2 regions of the Clostridium sp. SGI.024 genome follow, and region 2 is predicted to be linked to the other one. Evidence: a T-box and tRNA genes for the amino acid it is inferred to sense, from the RefSeq annotation. Region 2 holds a T-box; the other holds one or more tRNA genes.
What was found. A T-box is a leader RNA that pairs with one kind of tRNA and senses whether it is charged. The one in region 2 lies ahead of metG (methionine--tRNA ligase), so its partner is inferred to be a tRNA-Met.
Positions count from the first base shown of each region.

Region 1: it has a tRNA-Met gene. The T-box ahead of metG (methionine--tRNA ligase) is inferred to sense a tRNA for this amino acid. The anticodon was not compared.

Region 1 covers NZ_JBNPON010000050.1:5,259-17,853, forward strand. Annotated here, with positions in the region: gene spoIIE (stage II sporulation protein E) at 1-1,169, opposite strand, end outside; tRNA gene ACQRD5_RS12710 (tRNA-Leu) at 1,516-1,602, opposite strand; tRNA gene ACQRD5_RS12715 (tRNA-Met) at 1,608-1,684, opposite strand; tRNA gene ACQRD5_RS12720 (tRNA-Met) at 1,692-1,767, opposite strand; tRNA gene ACQRD5_RS12725 (tRNA-Leu) at 1,790-1,876, opposite strand; tRNA gene ACQRD5_RS12730 (tRNA-Met) at 1,882-1,958, opposite strand; tRNA gene ACQRD5_RS12735 (tRNA-Met) at 1,966-2,041, opposite strand; tRNA gene ACQRD5_RS12740 (tRNA-Leu) at 2,064-2,150, opposite strand; gene ACQRD5_RS12745 (S1 domain-containing RNA-binding protein) at 2,363-2,773, opposite strand; gene ACQRD5_RS12750 (FtsB family cell division protein) at 2,858-3,145, opposite strand; gene yabQ (spore cortex biosynthesis protein YabQ) at 3,230-3,619, opposite strand; gene yabP (sporulation protein YabP) at 3,629-3,922, opposite strand; gene ACQRD5_RS12765 (RNA-binding S4 domain-containing protein) at 3,974-4,234, opposite strand; gene ACQRD5_RS12770 (HU family DNA-binding protein) at 4,300-4,575, opposite strand; gene mazG (nucleoside triphosphate pyrophosphohydrolase) at 4,779-6,251, opposite strand; gene ACQRD5_RS12780 (putative polysaccharide biosynthesis protein) at 6,271-7,806, opposite strand; gene spoVT (stage V sporulation protein T) at 7,909-8,457, opposite strand; gene ACQRD5_RS12790 (peptidylprolyl isomerase) at 8,621-9,598, opposite strand; gene mfd (transcription-repair coupling factor) at 9,695-12,595, opposite strand, start outside.
Region 2 covers NZ_JBNPON010000049.1:20,908-28,853, forward strand. Annotated here, with positions in the region: gene ACQRD5_RS12655 (Na+/H+ antiporter NhaC family protein) at 1-1,283, shown strand, start outside; gene ACQRD5_RS12660 (aminopeptidase P family protein) at 1,411-3,177, shown strand; gene ACQRD5_RS12665 (nucleoside phosphorylase) at 3,349-4,119, opposite strand; gene ACQRD5_RS12670 (FUSC family protein) at 4,337-4,828, opposite strand; gene ACQRD5_RS12675 (FUSC family protein) at 4,846-5,337, opposite strand; gene ACQRD5_RS12680 (SdpI family protein) at 5,517-5,861, shown strand; T-box leader at 5,917-6,155, shown strand; gene metG (methionine--tRNA ligase) at 6,228-7,946, shown strand, end outside.

The sequences.
Region 1 (12,595 bases), on a different contig from region 2:
TCACAATTATAACAAACTCTATCAGCTAGACTCTCTACCATTGCAGTTCCCTTATTATTTAAAGACAAAATATCATTTTCACCTAAATTTAATATAGATGCTGATAAAGTTGATAAAATAGATTTCATAGAACTTAGCCTATCTATAAATTCTCCTTTTATTCCATTTAAATGAATATCATTAATGATTTCAACCTTCTTCTCTTTATTAAACTCATTACTAACGCTTTCTATAAAAATCTTTGGAATAGAAATCAAAACTATAGATGATAACATAACTTCTATTCCCCCATAAAGATTAAAGGAACTGGAGTACATACATACTATAAAATAAATAACACCATATGATAAAGCAGAAAATATTCTACCAACTTCTTTAAAGATTCCAATTATTAATCCACATAAACTATATAATGTTATAGCTGTAACAATATCTCCATTAGTTATTCCTATAATAAGCCCCATGGAAACGCCTATAGCAGCTCCGATTCCAGCTCCCCCTATATATGCAAAAATAGCAATTGAAGATAAAGCTAATACATTCCTAATTTGTATATTAAGTATATTTACGTTTCCTACACCTGCAATCAATAGGCAAATTAATATACCTATACTAATTATTTCTTCTGTTGAGAAAAAATAATTACTTTCTAACTCATCTATACATTTTAAAGCATAACTTATCATATATTTTACTGGAATTATACTTGAAACCTTTAACAAAGAAAATACTATGTTAACTCCCATTGGTTTGTTATTAATAACTAAGTTATATATAATAAACACAGAAAAGGTTAAGAAAAAAGTAACATAATCCCTATTTTTTAATTCTAACTTATTACAAACTTCTATATATCCTATAACTAACACAGCTGCTATGAAATAGCTAATAGCTCCTTCTAAACCAGATGATATGGATATATACCCCAATACCGTTCCTATAAGAGCTAATATGACATTTGTAGTATTTTCTTTCTTTATACCTATAAGATATGCAATACCGAAAGGTGCTATGCCCATATCTATAGTTGCTGATACTAAAACTCTACTTAGCAAAAATCCAATTGAAAGAGATATAATCATCCCAAACTGCGTTCCTTGAACCTTCAATTGTTTTTTTTTCTTTTTTTCTACTCTCTTATAAGTTGATATATTAACACCATATTGCATTTTTTCTCCTCCAATTTCCATAAAATGTAATTTTGATTATATCATCTTATAAAAAAAATATGTGTCGCATGATGTATCATTATTTTTTTTTCGTAGTACAATAATATGTAAATTTCCTTATTTCAATATACTTTTTCATACATAAATTTCTAAATACTAAGTTTTTATGTTATTTAACCTTTTAATTTTCAAAATAAATTTGTCAGTATCACTTAATTTTTGAGGAAAAAAATAGAGAGAAAAATATAATATCCATCTCCTCCTATATTGAAGTAAATGGATTTATAAAAACTATTCATAGGATAATTCCTAGAAAAAAAAGTACTTAAGTTAAACTTAAGTACTTTGGTGCTGAAGACCGGAATCGAACCGGTACGGTATCGCTACCGCAGGATTTTAAGTCCTGTGCGTCTGCCTGTTCCGCCACTTCAGCGTATATGGTAGCGGAAATAGGACTTGAACCTACGACACCTCGGGTATGAACCGAGTGCTCTAGCCAGCTGAGCTATTCCGCCATGTTTTTGGTTGCGGGGGCAGGACTTGAACCTACGACCTTCGGGTTATGAGCCCGACGAGCTGCCAACTGCTCCACCCCGCGATATTATAAGCTAAATTCAACTTGGTGCTGAAGACCGGAATCGAACCGGTACGGTATCGCTACCGCAGGATTTTAAGTCCTGTGCGTCTGCCTGTTCCGCCACTTCAGCGTATATGGTAGCGGAAATAGGACTTGAACCTACGACACCTCGGGTATGAACCGAGTGCTCTAGCCAGCTGAGCTATTCCGCCACATTTTTGGTTGCGGGGGCAGGACTTGAACCTACGACCTTCGGGTTATGAGCCCGACGAGCTGCCAACTGCTCCACCCCGCGATATTATAAGCTAAATTCAACTTGGTGCTGAAGACCGGAATCGAACCGGTACGGTATCGCTACCGCAGGATTTTAAGTCCTGTGCGTCTGCCTGTTCCGCCACTTCAGCATATTTTCTTTTGTCGCCCCTCAGCGACAAAATTAATTATATATGATGTTTTCTATAGTGTCAACATCTTTTTTTGTTTTTTATTTGATATTAATTAATTTTATTTGTAAATTCTTTTTGTCATAAATTATAAAGGGATACTTTCTAATAGAAAATAGCCCTTTGTATAGATTTATATATTAAATTTATATGATGCCCACTATTATTTTTTATTAATAACTTTTTCTTGAACCCTTAGATTTAAAATCTTGCTTCTTCTTAACATCTTGCATTCTTTCTTCACTGTCTTTTAAGAACCTTGACATTATATCTTCGAAATTACCTGCATTCATACTAGTTTTTTTGTTTTCTGAGGTCCAATCTATTTCTACAGGTTTAATTGATTTTTTTTGTACATTTGCTTGCTTTATTGACAAGCTTATCTTACCATTATCATCAATAGATATTACTTTTACTTTTACCTTATCTTGTTCATGAAGATGTTCTCTAATATCCTTAACAAATGAATCTGCCACTTCTGAAATGTGAACCAGCCCTGTCTTTCCCTCTATTTCAACGAAAGCTCCAAAACTAGTTATATTAACCACCGTACCTTCTAATATGTTTCCTGCCATCAAGGTCATGTTACAAAGATTCCTCCTTAAAAATTAAATAATATATGTTATTATAATAATAACCTCTTTTAAATAGTTCTAAAACATATTTTTTTAATTTTGCTGCTGGGAATTCACAACTTTTTCTCCATCCTTAATCATCCCTAGTCTTTCCCTCGCAAGTTTCTCAAGATATTCATTAGATTCATTAGCCTTTTTAAGATCTGATTCTAATTCACCATTTTTATTCTTAAGTTCTTGTAATTCTTCCTGACTATTAATAATGTCTGTTTGAATTCTTCTAATTGTAATTTCTTGTTTTATATAATTAGCAACAAAAATAACAAAAATAAAAACTATAATTAATCTTTTAAGAGTTAGTTGCTTTTTAATTGCTCTCACCCTCTTTAAAATATATTATATAATATATTTTAAACACTATAAATATTTTATTCAAGATATTTTTTTATGTTCGTAGTTTTAATTTCATTTTTTACCAGCAATACCGTAATATATTATCTTTATGGGATAAATCATATTCTTAAATATTACCCTAATAAATTTCGCAACTTTACTAATTATATATTTTTCTCCCTTAAAGACTATAGGGCTTATAAACTTTAAATAAAAAATTAAAGTTAAAATCATAAATATATATACATAGGGACCTAAAAATGCATAATTTGTATATAGTAGAAAAGTAAATACTATAATCGCTGTAAGAATCCAAAATAATATATCCTCAATTATTACTATTATTTTAGGAATCTTAAATCCTCGTATTATGTTGTATAAATCAAATAATATGCCAATTAATATCCCTGCAAGTACTGAATATACTAACATATCAATTTGAACGTTTAAAGATAATGGCATATCATATACCTACTTAAACAACCTAGAAATTATACTTTCTTTTTCTTTTTTTATTTCTTTACTACTATATACTATTGAAGATACATTTCCCACTATTATCACATCACCATTTTGAACATCAAGTTTATTCATTTTTAACTCTGATCCCTTAATAGTTAAAAAACCTAACTTTGTGTTTAATAAAATTTTCTCATCATCAAAACTTATAACTTCTTCTACCCCAGTAAGAGTTAATTTTTTTCTATTTTCTAAAACTATGTTGCCCCTAGGCTCTTCTAGTTTATTCTCACTTTTCTTTTCCATCTTATCTCCTCCACATATTCTTTATAAAAATATATGAAAGAGATATAATATTTATTCTTTATCTTCTTCGCCTTCTATTATCTCATACATTTCTTTTGCATTTTCTTTTTTCACATGTTCGACTACATTTATAATTCTTGCCTTTAATGATCTATTAGCAAATTGTATTTCTATAATATCTCCCTCTTTAACTACAGTTGAAGGTTTAGCTGTTTTTCCATTAATAGAAACTCTTTCACCTTCGCAAACTTCCTTTGCTACAGTTCTTCTCTTAATAATCCTAGAAACCTTAAGATACTTATCTAATCTCATATTGAATCTCCTTAAACCTTATTTGTTATTAAAAGAACCCGAGTAAACTCGGGTTCTTATTTATACTATTTATTAACTTTTTCTTTAAATTCTTTTCCTGCTTTAAATACTGGAACAGTTGAAGCTGGAATGCTTATTGTTTCTTTAGTTCTTGGATTTCTTCCTTCTCTTGCTGCTCTTTCTCTAGTTTCGAAAGTACCAAATCCAACTAATTGAACTTTTTCTCCGTTTTCTAATGCTTCTTCAACGCTTTCTATAAATGCTTTTAACGCTAATTCAGCATCCTTCTTAGTTAATTTGCTTTTTTCTGACATGCTAGTGATTAATTCTGCTTTATTCACAATTACATCCTCCTTAAATAACCCGTATATATTTTAGTAGTTAATTTTTACTATTAATATGTACTATAACTACATTCTCTTATTATATATCGTCTTTTTGTGCTAGTCTATAACATTATCATTTTTTTGTTATAAAAGCTATTTATTACAATAAGTTTTCTATAGTATAGTATAAATCACTATAATATTATTCTTCAAAAAATTTATAAATCCTCCTTTATTTTATTAATTTCTTTGTTTTTTGCTTCATTCCACAGTTTATCCATTTCTTCTAATGTCATTTCATTCAAGTTTCTATTATTTTTTAATGCTTCTTCTTCAATAAAAGAAAATCTATTTATAAATTTTTTGATTGTTGAATTTAATGCTTCTTCTTCATCTATATTTAACAACCTTGCTACATTTACAGCTGCAAAGAATAAATCCCCTACTTCATCCTTTATTTTTTCCTTATTATTGGATTTATATACATCTAATACCTCTTTTAATTCTTCTTCCTCCTTTAAAGCAGCCTCTTCTACTTTATCCCAATCAAAGCCAACCTTAGCAGCCTTTTTTTGAACCTTATGTGCCCTATTTAAAGCTGGAAGTGCCATAGCTACTGCCTTCATTTCATCAGTAATAGTTTTGTGGTTTTTCTCTTTTTTCTTAAGTTCATCCCAATTATCTACAACATCACCACTATTTGAAACCTCTTCATCTCCAAAAACATGAGGGTGTCTATAAATCATTTTATCGCATATAGAACCTATTACATCATAGATATTAAAGTATCCATCGTCATTACCGATTGATGCATGGAAAACTACATGTAATAAAACATCTCCAAGTTCTTCTATCATACCATCTATATCATCATTATTTATGCTGTCTACTAATTCATAAGCTTCTTCTAATAATTGATTTTTAATACTTTCATGCGTTTGTTCCATATCCCAAGGGCAACCATTTTCACCTCTTAAGGTATCAATAATTTCAACTAAATCATTAAAATCCTTCTTATTATTCATATCTTTTGGTATATAAATAGAAGTTAAATAATCTATATCTTCTTGCATATCAAGTTCATAAATTAGTATAGTTCTAATAGATTCTTCACCATCTATACCAGCAGCCCTAACAAAATATATTTCTGTATCATCATTATAATAATCTAGTAATCTTAATTTTACTTCTGATGCTATTAAAGGATTATAAACTTGAGTAATTATAGTTCCAATTCTCTTATCTAAGACTTGATTACCTATATCAAAAGCATCAATAACTTTTAAACCTTCTATTGGATCTATTTTTAACACATCCATCATTGCATCAATAAAACTTACAGCTGGAACTATCTCATATTTAATATTTTCACTATCACATAAGTTAATAAGATTAAACACTGATTTTTCAGCTACTAACGGATGTCCAGGAACAGCATAAACTATTTCTCCAGACTCTTTATGATTTTTTACTATGTCACTAGCTATACTTTCATAAACTTCATCAAAATTATCTGAAGTTTCATAATAATGATCATATGTTTTGAAATTTTCTATCTTTGATTTTAAGTAGTCTACAGTTGGATGTTTTTCAGTTCTGAAATATATATTATTTCCTTCTTCTAAGGCCCTAACTGCACCAATAGTTAAGGCATCTGGTGCTCCTGGTCCTAAACCTATTATTTTTATCATTAGGTTCTCTCCTTACTAATTAATTTTTTACAATTTTATTTTTTATTTCATCTATACTAAATATTCTAAGTATCAATATTAATATTACATATATAATAATACCCAAAAATATCGATAATAAGCAAGAAGAAGTATTACTACCTGTCTTAATAAATAATAAATTATATGAAAATAGTACAACAATACTCATAATAGAAGCTGCTATAATAGGCTTTATAAAGGACTTATATATATCTAGCCTCAATTTTAACCTTTTTCTTAAAGAAATTACATTTAGTATTGTTGCTACTAAATAAGCAGATATACTAGCAATAACAGCTCCATATATATTTATTTCTGGTCTAGGAACTAAAATAAATGTTAATACAATCTTAACTACACAGCCTATAAACAAATTAATTATAGGTCTAATATAATGACCTATTCCTTGCATAATTGACGTAGTTGTTTGAGTCAAAATTATAAAAGGTACTGATAATGATAAGTACTTTAATATTAATATTCCATCATACCTTCCTGGAAATATTACCTTCATTATAGGTCCTGCAAGAAAGAAAAGCCCTAGCGTACATGGCATAGCTATAAGCATTGACATTTTCATAGATAATTGAACCTTAGCCTCTAATTCATCTCGTCTATTCATTATATACTTTTCTGCTATTATAGGTATTAGTGCTGTTCCAAGAGCTATGGATAAAGTCAAAGGAATATTCGTTATTACATTAGCTTTTCCTGTAAGTTGTGCATAAAGAATAGTTGCTTTTTCTGATACTATACCAGCTTGTAATAATTTTTGTGGAACTAATATAGAATCAATTAAACTCATTATAGTTCCAACAGTTGCTCCTATAGAAATAGGTAGTGCTATTTTCAATATTGTTGAAAGCACTTCTGGATTACTTCTAACCTTCTTATTCCACATTTCCTTTTTAACTTTTTTATACTTTTCATGTAGATAGCTTGCCCCTATAACGCCTCCAGCAGCTGCTCCAAAAGCTGCTCCTCCAGCTGCATATTCTATACCTTTAGGCAAAAGCAGTATAGCAAGTCCAACACCAATTATCACTCTTCCTATTTGCTCTAATATTTGAGAAACACCTGAAGGGGTCATATTTTGAAGTCCTTGAAAAAAGCCTCTATATATTGTCATAATAGAAATTATAAAAGGCGCAAAAGATATACCTAATAAAGAATAATAAGATTTCATATCCCATTGGACAAAATTTATAATGGGTTTAGCAAAAACAAATAGTAAAAGACTTGTACCAATTCCTAAAAACATCATTAAAATTGTAGATTCCTTTAATGTTACAAATATGCCTTCTATATCTCCCTTTGCTTTTTTCTCTGAAATCATCTTTGAAATAGCAACAGGAACTCCTGAAGCCATAGCAACAAAAAACATATATAATGGATATGACATTTGATAATACCCTACACCTTCATCACCTATAAGCATAATAAGTGGCCATCTAAAAAATAATCCCAAAAACCTTGCTACTATCCCTGCCATCCCAAGTATTAAACTAGCTTTTATTAGTGATTGTTTCTTCATAAAATACCTCCAAACTTTAATTGCTTTAATAATTTTTATTTTAAGTTTAGAGGTATTATTACTTTTTTATTGATAACTTTATATTTTATTAATTATTTATTTTTATTGTTCCATTTGTTTACCTAAGAAAGCTGAAGCGGTTTCTGATAGTTTTAATTCTAATTCCCCTAGCTTTTCACCTGGTTCCTTTGATAAGATAATAACTGCTCCTATTGCATCTCCTTCAGCTATTATAGGAGATATTACTTGGCTAGTATATTTTCCAGATTCTTCATCACTATGTAATGGAATTGTTTTGTTTTGTTCTGTTATCAAAATTGCTTTTCTCTCTTCCATTATTTTTTCTAGCTCTTGACTAACCTTTCTTTCTACATACTCTTTCTTAGAGCCACCACTTACTGATATAAATGCATCTTTATCTGATATTAAAATAATATGTCCAATTGCTTGTTGTAAACTTTCAGCATATTCTTTTGAAAAATCAGTTAATTCTCCAATAGGTGAATATTTCTTTAAAATAACTCCACCCTCTCTATCAGTGAAAATCTCTAAAGGATCTCCTTCTCTAATCCTTAAGGTTCTTCTTATTTCTTTTGGTATTACAACTCTTCCTAAGTCATCAATTCGTCTAACAATCCCTGTTGCTTTCATTATTATGAGCTACCTCCTTAATTAATAATTAGTTGCAATATTATTATTTGACTTCTTAGAAATTTTATACCCATATAACCAATTTTTATTTAATTAAAAATATATTAGGTAACTTAAAATAAAAAAGGAACTAGCTAATAATTAGCTAATCCCTTAATAGGTATTATAATCTATTTTCGTATGTTTTAACCTTATAATCTTTCTTCCACTGTTCAATAGATGAAGTATATAATTCATTTTTCTTATCATTTTCTAATGTGCTCTTTATTGAATCCTTTGCTTCATCAAGAGTTTTTTGTTTTATGTCAGTAACCTTTATTATATGGTATCCATAAGTACTTTGTACAGGTTCTGAAATTTCGCCTTCACCTAATGCCTTAAATGCATCTGTAAATTCTTGAACATAGTTAGTTGTATCATAAGTTACAGTTCCTAAACTTCCTCCATTGTCCTTAGTTCCTGTATCTTCTGAATTTTCTTTTGCTAATGTAGCAAAATCTTCGCCATTTACTGCCTTTTCTCTTATTTCTTTAGCTTTTGCTTCATCTTTTATTAAGATATGAGAAACAGTTGCGCTCTTATAGCTATCTAAATGTTCATCGTAATATTTTTGCATCTCTTCATCTGATACAGATACATCTTTAAATATTTCTTCTGTAACCTTAGCACCTATTAAACTATCTTTCATATTTTTGTTTAATTTTTCTTTATATTCATCTAAAGTCATCCCTGCATTTTCTAAAGCAGTATTAAAGGCATCTTCTCCACCAAATGTTTCTTTTTGGCTTTCAATATACTTTTCAGTTTCTGCCTTTACTTCTTCTTCAGTTGGAAGTACTCCTAGTTCTTCAGCCTTCTTATACATAAGCTTTTGTTCTACTAGTAAGTTTATTGCTTGAATTCTCAACTCTTTCACTTGATCTGCTATTTGAGTATTTGTGTCATAATCAGCACCATATTGTTGTAAATAAGGATCTGCTAATTCATCAACATCACCTCTTGTGATTTTAAGATCCCCTACCTTTGCTAATACAGTGTTTTTAATTGCTTCTGGAGTCTTTTGTATCATTTCACATCCAACTGCTGAAAAAGCAAAGATACTTAAAGCTCCTATTGCTATTAATTTTTTAATTTTAACCAATTACGTTCCCTCATTTCTATTTAATTTGTTACGCATTTTAATTATATATAAATAGTATATCAATATTGTGTCAGTTATTCAATTTCTTAATTAACTTTAAATATTTTTAGTTAAGTTATCTAATATTTCTTTAAATAATACTAGGATATCTTCCTTTTTCACTTCAGAAATTCTTACACCAAAATATGGTTTCTCTCCAAACATTAAGAATACCTTATCTTTATAGTGTTCTAATAGATACTTATATATATTATTTATATTGTTATTTCCATCTGCAAATATAAATTTAATTTCCTTAGGTGTTTCCTTGATTTCTTCAATTGAAAGTATTTTTGCCCTGCTCTTAATATATGCTATGTCCATTAAATTATAGACAGGATCTGGAATTTCTGAATATCTATCTTCAAGTTCTGCTTTAATATCCATATAATCATCTATACTTTCTATAGCTGCAATCTTCTTATAAACTTCTATTTTTTGAATTTCATCTTCTATATAAGTTCCTGGAATATATGCATCTACTTTTAAATCTACAGTGGTTTCAATAGGTTCTTTTTCTATTTCACCTTTAATTATCTTAATGGTATCTTCTAGCATTCTACAATATAAATCATAACCTATAGCTGCCATATGTCCATGTTGTGCTGAACCCATCATATTACCAGCACCTCTAATTTCTAAGTCCCTCATAGCTATTTTAAACCCTGAACCTAGCTCAGTAAAATCCTTAAGAGCCTTTAATCTCTTCTCTGCAACTTCAGTTAAGACTTTATCTTTAGTATACATAAAGTATGCATATGCTATTCTATTAGATCTACCTACTCTACCTCTTAATTGATAAAGTTGAGATAATCCCATCTTATCAGAGTCATGAATTATCATAGTATTAACATTTGGAATATCTATTCCTGTTTCTATTATAGTTGTACACACTAAAAGGTCATAATCTTTATTCATAAATCTTACCATTTCAGTCTCTAACTGTCTTTCTGTCATCTGACCATGAATAATTCCAATTTTACATTCAGGAATTAACTCAGCTAAATATTTAGCCATATTTTCTATGCTGTCTACTCTATTATAAACATAGTAAACTTGACCTCCCCTATTTATCTCCCTTAATACAGCATCTCTAACTAGCTGATCATTTTGTTCTACTACATAAGTTTGAATAGGGTATCTCTCCTCTGGAGGAGTCTCAATTACAGAAATATCTCTAGCTCCTGTTAATGACATATGAAGAGTTCTTGGTATAGGTGTAGCACTTAATGTTAATACATCAACATTTTTCTTTAAGTTTTTTATCTTTTCTTTTTGTGCAACTCCAAATCTTTGCTCTTCGTCTATTATTAATAATCCTAAATCCTTAAATACTATATCTTTAGATACTAACCTATGAGTCCCTATTAATATATCTACATTTCCTTCTTTAGCAGCTTGAATAGTTGCTTTTTGCTCTTTAGCACTTCTAAATCTACTTATCATATCTATTTTCACAGGAAAATCTGAAAATCTCTTAATCATATTTTTGTAATGTTGCTCTGCTAGTATAGTAGTTGGTACTAAGAAAGCAACTTGTTTTCCATCCATAACTGCTTTAAAAGCAGCTCTAATGGCAACCTCGGTCTTACCATATCCAACATCACCACAAAGAAGTCTATCCATTGGCTTATCAGATTCCATATCCTTTTTAATTTCTTCAAGAGATGTTAATTGGTCTGGGGTTTCCTCAAATGGGAATTCATCTTCAAATTGTCTTTGCCACTCTGTATCCTTATTATATTTATATCCTTTTAATGTTGCTCTAGTGGCATATAGCTTAACCAAATCTTGTGCAATTTCATTTATAGATTTTCTTACTTTAGCCTTAGCTTTACTCCATTCAGCACTACCTAATTTATTTACCTTAGGAGTTTTTCCTTCTGAACCTATATATTTTTGAACCAAATCTAATTGCTCAACAGGAACATATAATTTATCTCCCTTATCATAAACTATATATAGGTAATCTCTTTTATGTCCACCTACTTCGATTTGCTTTATACCTTTATAAACACCTACACCATGATTAGCATGAACAACATAGTCTCCTAATTTAAGTTCAGCAAAGCTTTTTATTTTACCTATACCTTTTTTATTTGTTTTTTTCTTGGATATTTTTCTCTTAGCTTCACCAAATACATCTTTATCAGAAATAACACATAACTTTAATTCAGGGTATTCAAAGCCTTTTAGAAGATTTCCAAAAGTAATTACTACTTCTCCTAGTTCTATAGAACTCACATCATCTTTATATACACTTTCAATATCTCTATCTCTTAGAGTGTTAACTAATCTTTCTCCTCTTGGTCTTGTACCTGATAATATTATAGTTCTATATCCTTTTGATTTTTTATCTTTTATGTCATCTATTAATAAATCTAACTGCCCTTGATAGCTATTTAAGGTTATAGAATTTAATAAATACTTTCTATTTGGATTTAATATCTTTGTATTATTGTCAAACACATCTAAAGTAATTACTTTTTCTAGCTCTAACTTTTCAATTAATTCTTCTTCATCTAATAGTAAATTAATTTGTGAAGGTAATATTCCCCCTCTTTGTAAAAAAGCTTCATAATTTTCTTTAAATTCATAGTAGCAGCTTTCTAGTTTTCCTTCACATTTTTTAACATCATCAACTACATATATATAATTTTTTACATAGTCAAAAAAGCTATCTATCCTTTCATAAAAGTAAGGTAAATAACTATCTACTGTTTCAAAAGTTAAAGTTTCAGTAAGTGATTCTACATTAGCTTTAATTATTGTCTGAAGCTTTTCTATTCTTTCATCATCAGATTTACCATTGGATTTTATTTCTTCAAATTCCTTTAGAATATTCTCTTTTCCCCTATTTAAAGCTTCTTCATCTAATATAACTTCTTTTGCTGGGAATATTTCCATGGTATTAACCTTTTCAATACTTCTTTGAGATTCTGTATTAAAGGTTCTTAT
Region 2 (7,946 bases):
CACAATTAGTTACACTTTTATTAGGATTGGCAGTTTTCTTTGATGACTATGCAAATTCATTAATAGTTGGCCCTATTATGAAACCAGTAGCAGATAAGATGAAAATATCTAGAGAAAGACTTTCTTTTATTATTGATGCAACAGCAGCACCTATAGCAGGACTTGCAATTGTATCAACATGGGTAGGATTAGAAGTTGGGTTAATTAATGATGCTTTTGTAAATGGTGTAGGACAACAAGTAGATGCCTTTGGTGTTTTCTTACAAACTATACCGTATAGATTTTATAATATATTAATTTTATTTTTTGTATTTATTACATCTTTCTTATTGAAAGATTTTGGACCTATGTATAAGGCAGAAATAGAGGCTAGAAGAAGAGAAATAAAAGAAGGCAAAAAAAATAATTCTTCAGAATCAAATATAGAACATGCAGAACTTGAGCCTAAGGAAGGAATTAAGTTGAGTATTTGGAACGCTATTATACCAATAGGAACATTAGTTGCAACTGCATTAATTTGTTTCTATTTTAGTGGATATTCTTCTATAATGGGAGGAGAAGATATAGCATTACAACAAATGATGACTAGTTCTCCAATGTCATTTAGAGCAATACAAGAAGCATTTAGTGCATCAGATGCATCAGTAGCTTTATTTCAATCAGCTTTATTATCAAGTATAGTTGCTATGACTATAGGTGTAATTAAGAAGATATTCACTATTTCAGAAGCAATAGAAACATGGATAGATGGAATGAAGCCATTATTAATAACAGGTTTAATACTATTATTAGCTTGGTCATTAAGTTCAGTAATTAAAGATTTAGGAACTGCTAAATATTTAGTAACATTACTTTCTGGTTCATTACCAAACTTTTTACTTCCAAGTTTAATATTTGTTTTAGCAGCTATAATATCTTTTGCAACAGGTACTGCTTATGGAACTATGGGAATATTAATGCCCCTTGCAATTCCTTTAGCTTACTCAATGAATCCAGATATGAGCTATGTAATAGTTAGTACAAGTGCAGTTTTAACAGGAGCAATTTTTGGAGACCATTGTTCACCTATATCAGATACTACAATTCTTTCATCAATGGGGGCTGGATGTAATCATATAGCTCACGTTAATACTCAAATGTGGTATGCATTATTCGTAGCTAGTATTACAATAGTATTTGGATATATTCCAGCAGGATTTGGATTACAATGGTACATAGTGCTTCCAATATCATTACTTGCAGTTTATTTAGGAGTACAAATCCTTGGGAAAAAAGTAGAATAAATATAATAAGGAGCTGCTTCGGCAGCTCCTTATTATTATGTAAAAAGACTTATGTAATTTGAAAGTTACTATATTATGGTTTATAGTTAGGTATATAATATTTAAAAAAAGAAATAGGGGGCAAAATATGAGTAACTTAGAAAAACTTAGAAAAGCTATGAAAATAGAAAACATAAATTATTACATTATTCCAAGCAGTGACTCTCACCAAAGTGAATATGTATCAGAATATTTTAAGGGAAGAGAATATGTATCAGGATTCACAGGCTCAGCGGGAACACTTTTAGTTGGATTAGAAGATGCTTATCTTTGGACTGATGGTAGATATTTTATCCAAGCTGATAAAGAACTTAAAAGTAGTGGGATTTCTCTAATGAAAATGAGAACTCCAGGATATCCAACAATTGAAGAATGGATAAAGGATAATGTAAAAGAAAACGAAGTTCTAGGCTTTGATGGAAAGGTATTTTCAGTAAACCAATATGAAGGTTATTTAAATATAGCGAAGGAAAATAATTTTAATATTAATATGAGAAATGACTTATTAGATTCTATATGGAAGGAAAGACCTCAATTACCTAAAAATAAGATTTTCTTACATGATGAAAAGTATGCAGGAAAATCTGCTAGTGAAAAGCTTGGTGAAGTTAGAAAGAATATGAAAGCAAAGAATGCTGATTATTTTATATTATCTTCATTAGATGATATAGCATGGTTATGTAATATTAGAGGAAATGATATTAAGTTTAATCCGGTAGCTCTTTCTTATGTATTAGTTGGAATGGATTATTCTAATATATATATAGATGAAAATAAAGTTGATGCTGAAACTAAAACTAAGTTAAATTCAGAAGGTTTTGAAATTAAAGGATATAATGAAATTGAAGATGATGTAAAATTGCTAAAAGGAACGGTTATCTTAGATTCAAATAAACTAAATGCAAAAATATTTGCTGCTTTAAATAATGAAGTAAAAGTAATAAGAGAATTAAATGTAACAACTAATTTAAAAGCTATAAAAAATGAAGTTGAAATAGCTAATTGGGAAGTTTCTCAAGTGAGAGATGGAATTGCTATGGTTAAGTTTATTAAATGGCTAAAGAGCAATATAGGAAAAGAAAAAATAACAGAAATATCTGCAAGTGAAAGATTAACAGCTTTTAGAGCACAAGGAGATAATTATAAAGGAGATAGCTTTGGAACTATAGCAGGATATAAGGATCATGCTGCAATGATGCATTATTCAGCTACAGAAGCTAGTGAATATGAATTAAAGCCAGAAGGAATGTTCCTTGTAGATTCAGGTGCTCAATATTTAGATGGAACTACTGATATTACTAGAACTTTCATATTAGGACATATTACAGAAGAAGAAAAAAGGGATTATACATTAGTATTAAAAGGGCATATAGCATTAGCATCTGCTAAATTTTTAAGAGGAACTACTGGGATTAATTTAGATGTACTAGCAAGAAGACCTCTTTGGAATTATGGAATAGATTATAAATGTGGAACAGGTCATGGAGTAGGATTTTTCCTAAATGTTCACGAGGGTCCACAAGGAATAAGGCCAGAAGGAAATTCAGTGGCGTTAGAGCCAGGAATGATTATAACTAATGAGCCAGGAGTTTATAAAGAAGGAAAACATGGAATAAGAACAGAAAATACTCTTTTAGTAGAAAAAGACTTTGTATCAGAAGAATTTGGAGAGTTTTATAAATTTAGAACAATTTCCTACTGCCCAATAGATCTAGAAGGAGTTAATGTAGAAATGCTATCACCAGAAGAAAAAGATTGGTTAAATGACTATCATAGCATGGTCTACGAAAAACTAAGTCCATACTTAAATGAAGAAGAAAAAGAGTTCCTAAAGTATGAAACAAGAAGAATATAGTCAGTGAAAAGGTAAGAGCTAATAGAGAAGAGTTATTGAAGAAATTCAGCGAAAGCTGAATTTCTTTCTTAAAATTTTTTAAATGTAATTTACACTAATATTAATATTTAAATTTTAGATTGATAATATCTTATTATTGTCACTTTAATTCGTTTGTAGGATGCAATAGATCTATTTTGAGCCAATACATAATGCTAACTCTAGAGCAAGTGTAGCAATCTTATCCTTTTGCGGTAGATTAGACTCATTTGATAGGCTTCTTTTATCCCATTCCTCACAATCTAAATTATCTGCTGCATAGAAAAAGTGAAATATATCTTTTTCTCGAAATTGAGCAAGAGCAGCGATTGCAGAACATTCCATATCCACGCAGATACATCCTTGAGATTTTCTTAATTTAACCTTATCACGGGTTTCTCTATATATTCCATCAGTAGTCCATACTTTTCCTATATGATATTTTAATTTATAATTCTCAAGTATATTTGTGAATATATCTGTATATTTTAGATTCACAGCTATTTCATATGAAGGTGGACAATAATGAAAACTTGTGCCTTCATCTCTAATTGCCATATTAGGAATAATTATTGAACAATCCTCTATAGATGAGTCCAATACACCACAAGTTCCAAAAATAATCAATTTTTCAGCTCCCATTGCAAAAATATCTTCTATTACTGCAATACAACCGGGTGCACCAACATAAGACATAAACAAAGCTACTTCAATTCCATTATAATTTACTTTATAAATAGGAATTTCCATATTTGCTATAGAAGTTGAATTAATTTTAACTCCTTTAAGTTGTGTTACCAATCTATTAAATGTAGCTCTTGCAAAACATGAAACTGCAATTTTAGGAAATCCATCAATTGGATTAATAATATCAAAGGCATTAATTACAGCCAACTTATTTTCATCAAATTCTTCAAGTATCATAAAATCCCCCTTTTTAAGATGCTTTTAATTTATATAACTCTAAATATAACTTCATTTCTAACTATGATTAATAATGGATATTTATATTATACATTAATCATGTATTATAATTCCATAAAAAGTAAATGTCATGAATTCAAGTAAAATTAAAAAGGGTACTGTTTCATAATGTCATTACGCATTATCCATTATGAATTAAAAATAAAAAGCTTCGCTTTTATTTTTCTGGTGGTGATATAAATTTATTAACTAGTAGACCTACAAATATTCCAAAAAGAGTTTCTACAATTCTATTAAGAGCATAGTAAATTGGATGGCCAAATGCATGAGCTGTAGTAACTGCTAAAAAAACTATACAGGATATATTTATAGCCCCATTTTTCTTAATTAAATTACAGGAATAAATTACTAAAATAATTCCTATTCCAATGGTTAAATAAACAAGGAATTTGCTAATAAAATATGGATTTACATTGTAAGTAATAAATCTACATATTAGTAGAAATATAAGGCCCAATACAGCTCCTAAAATTGTACCTAATCCTCTGTTTATAGCCATATCAATAGAGTTGGAAACCGTATCTTGAACGCAAAAAACAGAAGTTAAACAAGCGAAAAATGGCTCATTTGGGAAAAATAATAGACAAAGAAATACTGCTATAGCAGTCTTTATAGTTCTTAATCCAATGGTTGGTAACTTAAACTTCATATTATATCTCCTTATCTTTAGTTATTATTAGTGGTATTATTTTTTCCTTTTGGAGGATGTATATACTTATTAATTAATATTGCTACTGTTACTCCAAAAGCTGTTTCAACAGTTCTATGTATAGCGTACATTAATGGATCATTAAAGCTTTGAGTAATTAATATTGCCATGAATGTAATAGAAGAAATAGAACAAGCTGAAGGTTTTTTAATTATATTGCATATATATATTATTAATGAAACTCCCAAGGCAACTATTATAGGTAAGAATTTTTGAAGATGAAATTCATTAATTATATATAGGAGCATTAATGAGAGAACACCTCCAAGTAATGTACCTATTAGTCTATTAAGTCCAATTTTTAATGAATTTTCTATTGTACTTTGAACACAGATTACAGCAGCAATTGCAGCAAAAAGAGAATTTGGCCAAAATATAAGACATATTAAAACTGATAAACCTGTTTTAATATTTCTAGATCCTATATGAGGCAAGTCCAGTTTTTCCACATAATCAACTCCAATCCTTTTTTTATAATTATATCATATAAAATATGTAGGTCTATCTTGAGATAATTTTTAACAATACAAAAATAATATAAATTATATTGCGATAATAGAAATATTTAGGCTAAAATTATAATAGTATAATAAGTTAAGTATAATTATCATATAGAAGGAAGGATACTATGGAATTTTGGGTTTATATATTAATATCAGAGCTAATCCCCTTAGGGCTATTTATTATAGGAGGACTATATGAATCAAGTTCAACAAAATATGAGGATATGAAATTTGGATATAAAAATGAATATACAATTAAGGATAAAGTTTCATGGGAATACTCTAATAAACTTGCAGCAAAGATATTTGGTTCAATAGGAAGTTTATTATTTGTAGTTAATGCTATAATATTATTAATTTTGGGAGAGAATGCTTTTACTTTTATTTTAATATTAAGCTTATTTATGGTAATTTTATCAAAGATGATGTTAGATAATCTTTTGAAGAAGAAGTTTAGTAAAAAGTCATAATTTAAAAGTAATTGACACTTAAAATAATATAGAATATCATAGTAATAACAATGATTTAAATGCTATGAAAAGAAGAGTAGTAAAGAACAAAGTGTCTAAAGAGAGCTAGGTTAGGTGAAAGCTAGTGACATGAAGCTTTATGAAGATGGCCTTGGAGCATACTTTCTGAGCATTAAAGCTAGGATAGTACGGGAGCAACCGTTATATTGCAAGGTGATGCTATGTCACCTACTGAGATATTTATTGCAAAATAAATATGAATTAGAGTGGTAACACGTATAATACGTCTCTATGTAGGTTTTAATATACCTATATAGAGGCTTTTTTATTATTAACGAAATGATTATTATTTAGGAGGAAAATGGTATGTGTAAAAAGACATATTATATTACTACACCAATTTATTACCCATCAACTAAACTTCATATCGGAAATACTTATACTACTGTAGCAGCTGATGCCTTAGCTAGATATAAGAGATTAACAGGATATGATGTAATGTTTTTAACAGGTACAGATGAGCATGGACAAAAGATACAAAGAATTGCTGAAGAAAAGGGAATAACACCAAAGGCCCATGTAGATGAAATAGTAGCAGGAATTAAAGATTTATGGAAGATTATGAATATAAGCTATGATAAATTCATAAGAACTACTGATGATTATCATATTAAAGCTGTTCAAGATATATTTAAAAAATTATATGACAATGGTGATATATATAAGTCTTCTTATGAAGGTTTATATTGTACTCCATGTGAATCCTTCTGGACGGAAACTCAATTAGTTAATGGAAATTGTCCAGACTGTGGAAGACCAGTAGAGAAGTCAAAAGAAGAAGCTTACTTCTTCAAAATGAGTAAATATGCTGATAAACTAATGGATTATATTGAAGCACATCCAGAATTTATTCAACCAGAATCAAGAAAAAATGAAATGGTTAATAACTTCTTAAAGCCAGGTTTACAAGACCTTTGTGTTTCAAGAACGAGCTTTAACTGGGGAGTTCCAGTTACCTTTGATGAAGGTCATGTTGTTTATGTTTGGATAGATGCACTTTCAAACTATATAACAGCTTTAGGATATGGTAGTGATAATAAGGAACTTTATGAAAAATATTGGCCAGCAGATGTTCACTTAATTGGTAAGGACATATTAAGATTCCATACTATTTATTGGCCAATAATGTTAATGGCTTTAGATTTACCGCTTCCAAAGCAAGTATTCGGCCATGGATGGTTACTTGTTGATGGTGGCAAGATGTCTAAATCTAAAGGAAATGTAGTTGATCCAGTAACTTTAGTTGAAAATTTTGGAGTAGATGCAGTTAGATACTATTTATTAAGAGAAATTCCATTTGGAGCAGATGGATTATTTAATAATGAAATATTTATTAAGAAGATAAATTCAGATCTTTGCAACGACTTAGGAAACTTACTATCTAGAACTGTAGCTATGATAGAAAAATATTTTGATGGAGTAATTCCAAGTAATAATGTTAAAGAAGCTATTGATGATGAATTAATTAACTTAGCTTTAGAAACTCCTAAGAAAGTTAATAATGCAATAGATCATTTAAGAATACCAGAAGCTTTAGAATATGTATTTAATTTAATAGGAAGAGCTAATAAATATATAGATGAAACTACACCATGGATACTAGCTAAGGATGAAGAAAAGAAAGAAAGACTTGGAACAGTATTATATAACTTAGTTGAAAGCTTAAGATTTGCTTCAGTATTATTATCAGCTTTCCTACCAGATACAAGTAAGAAGATAAATGAACAAATAAATGCAAGCAATATCACTTTTGAATCATTAAGTAGCTTTGATGGAACAGTAGTTGGAACTAAGGTTCAAAAAGGAGAAGCTCTATTCCCAAGAATAGATGTAGATAAAAAGTTAGCAGAATTAGATGCTTTAAGAGAAGCAGAATTAGCATCTAATAAAAAAGAAGAAAAGAGAGAAATAACTCCAATAAAAGAAGAAATAACAATAGAAGACTTTGAAAAAATAGATTTAAGAGTAGTAAAAGTATTATCTTGCGAACCAATAAAGAAAGCTAAGAAATTATTAAAACTAACT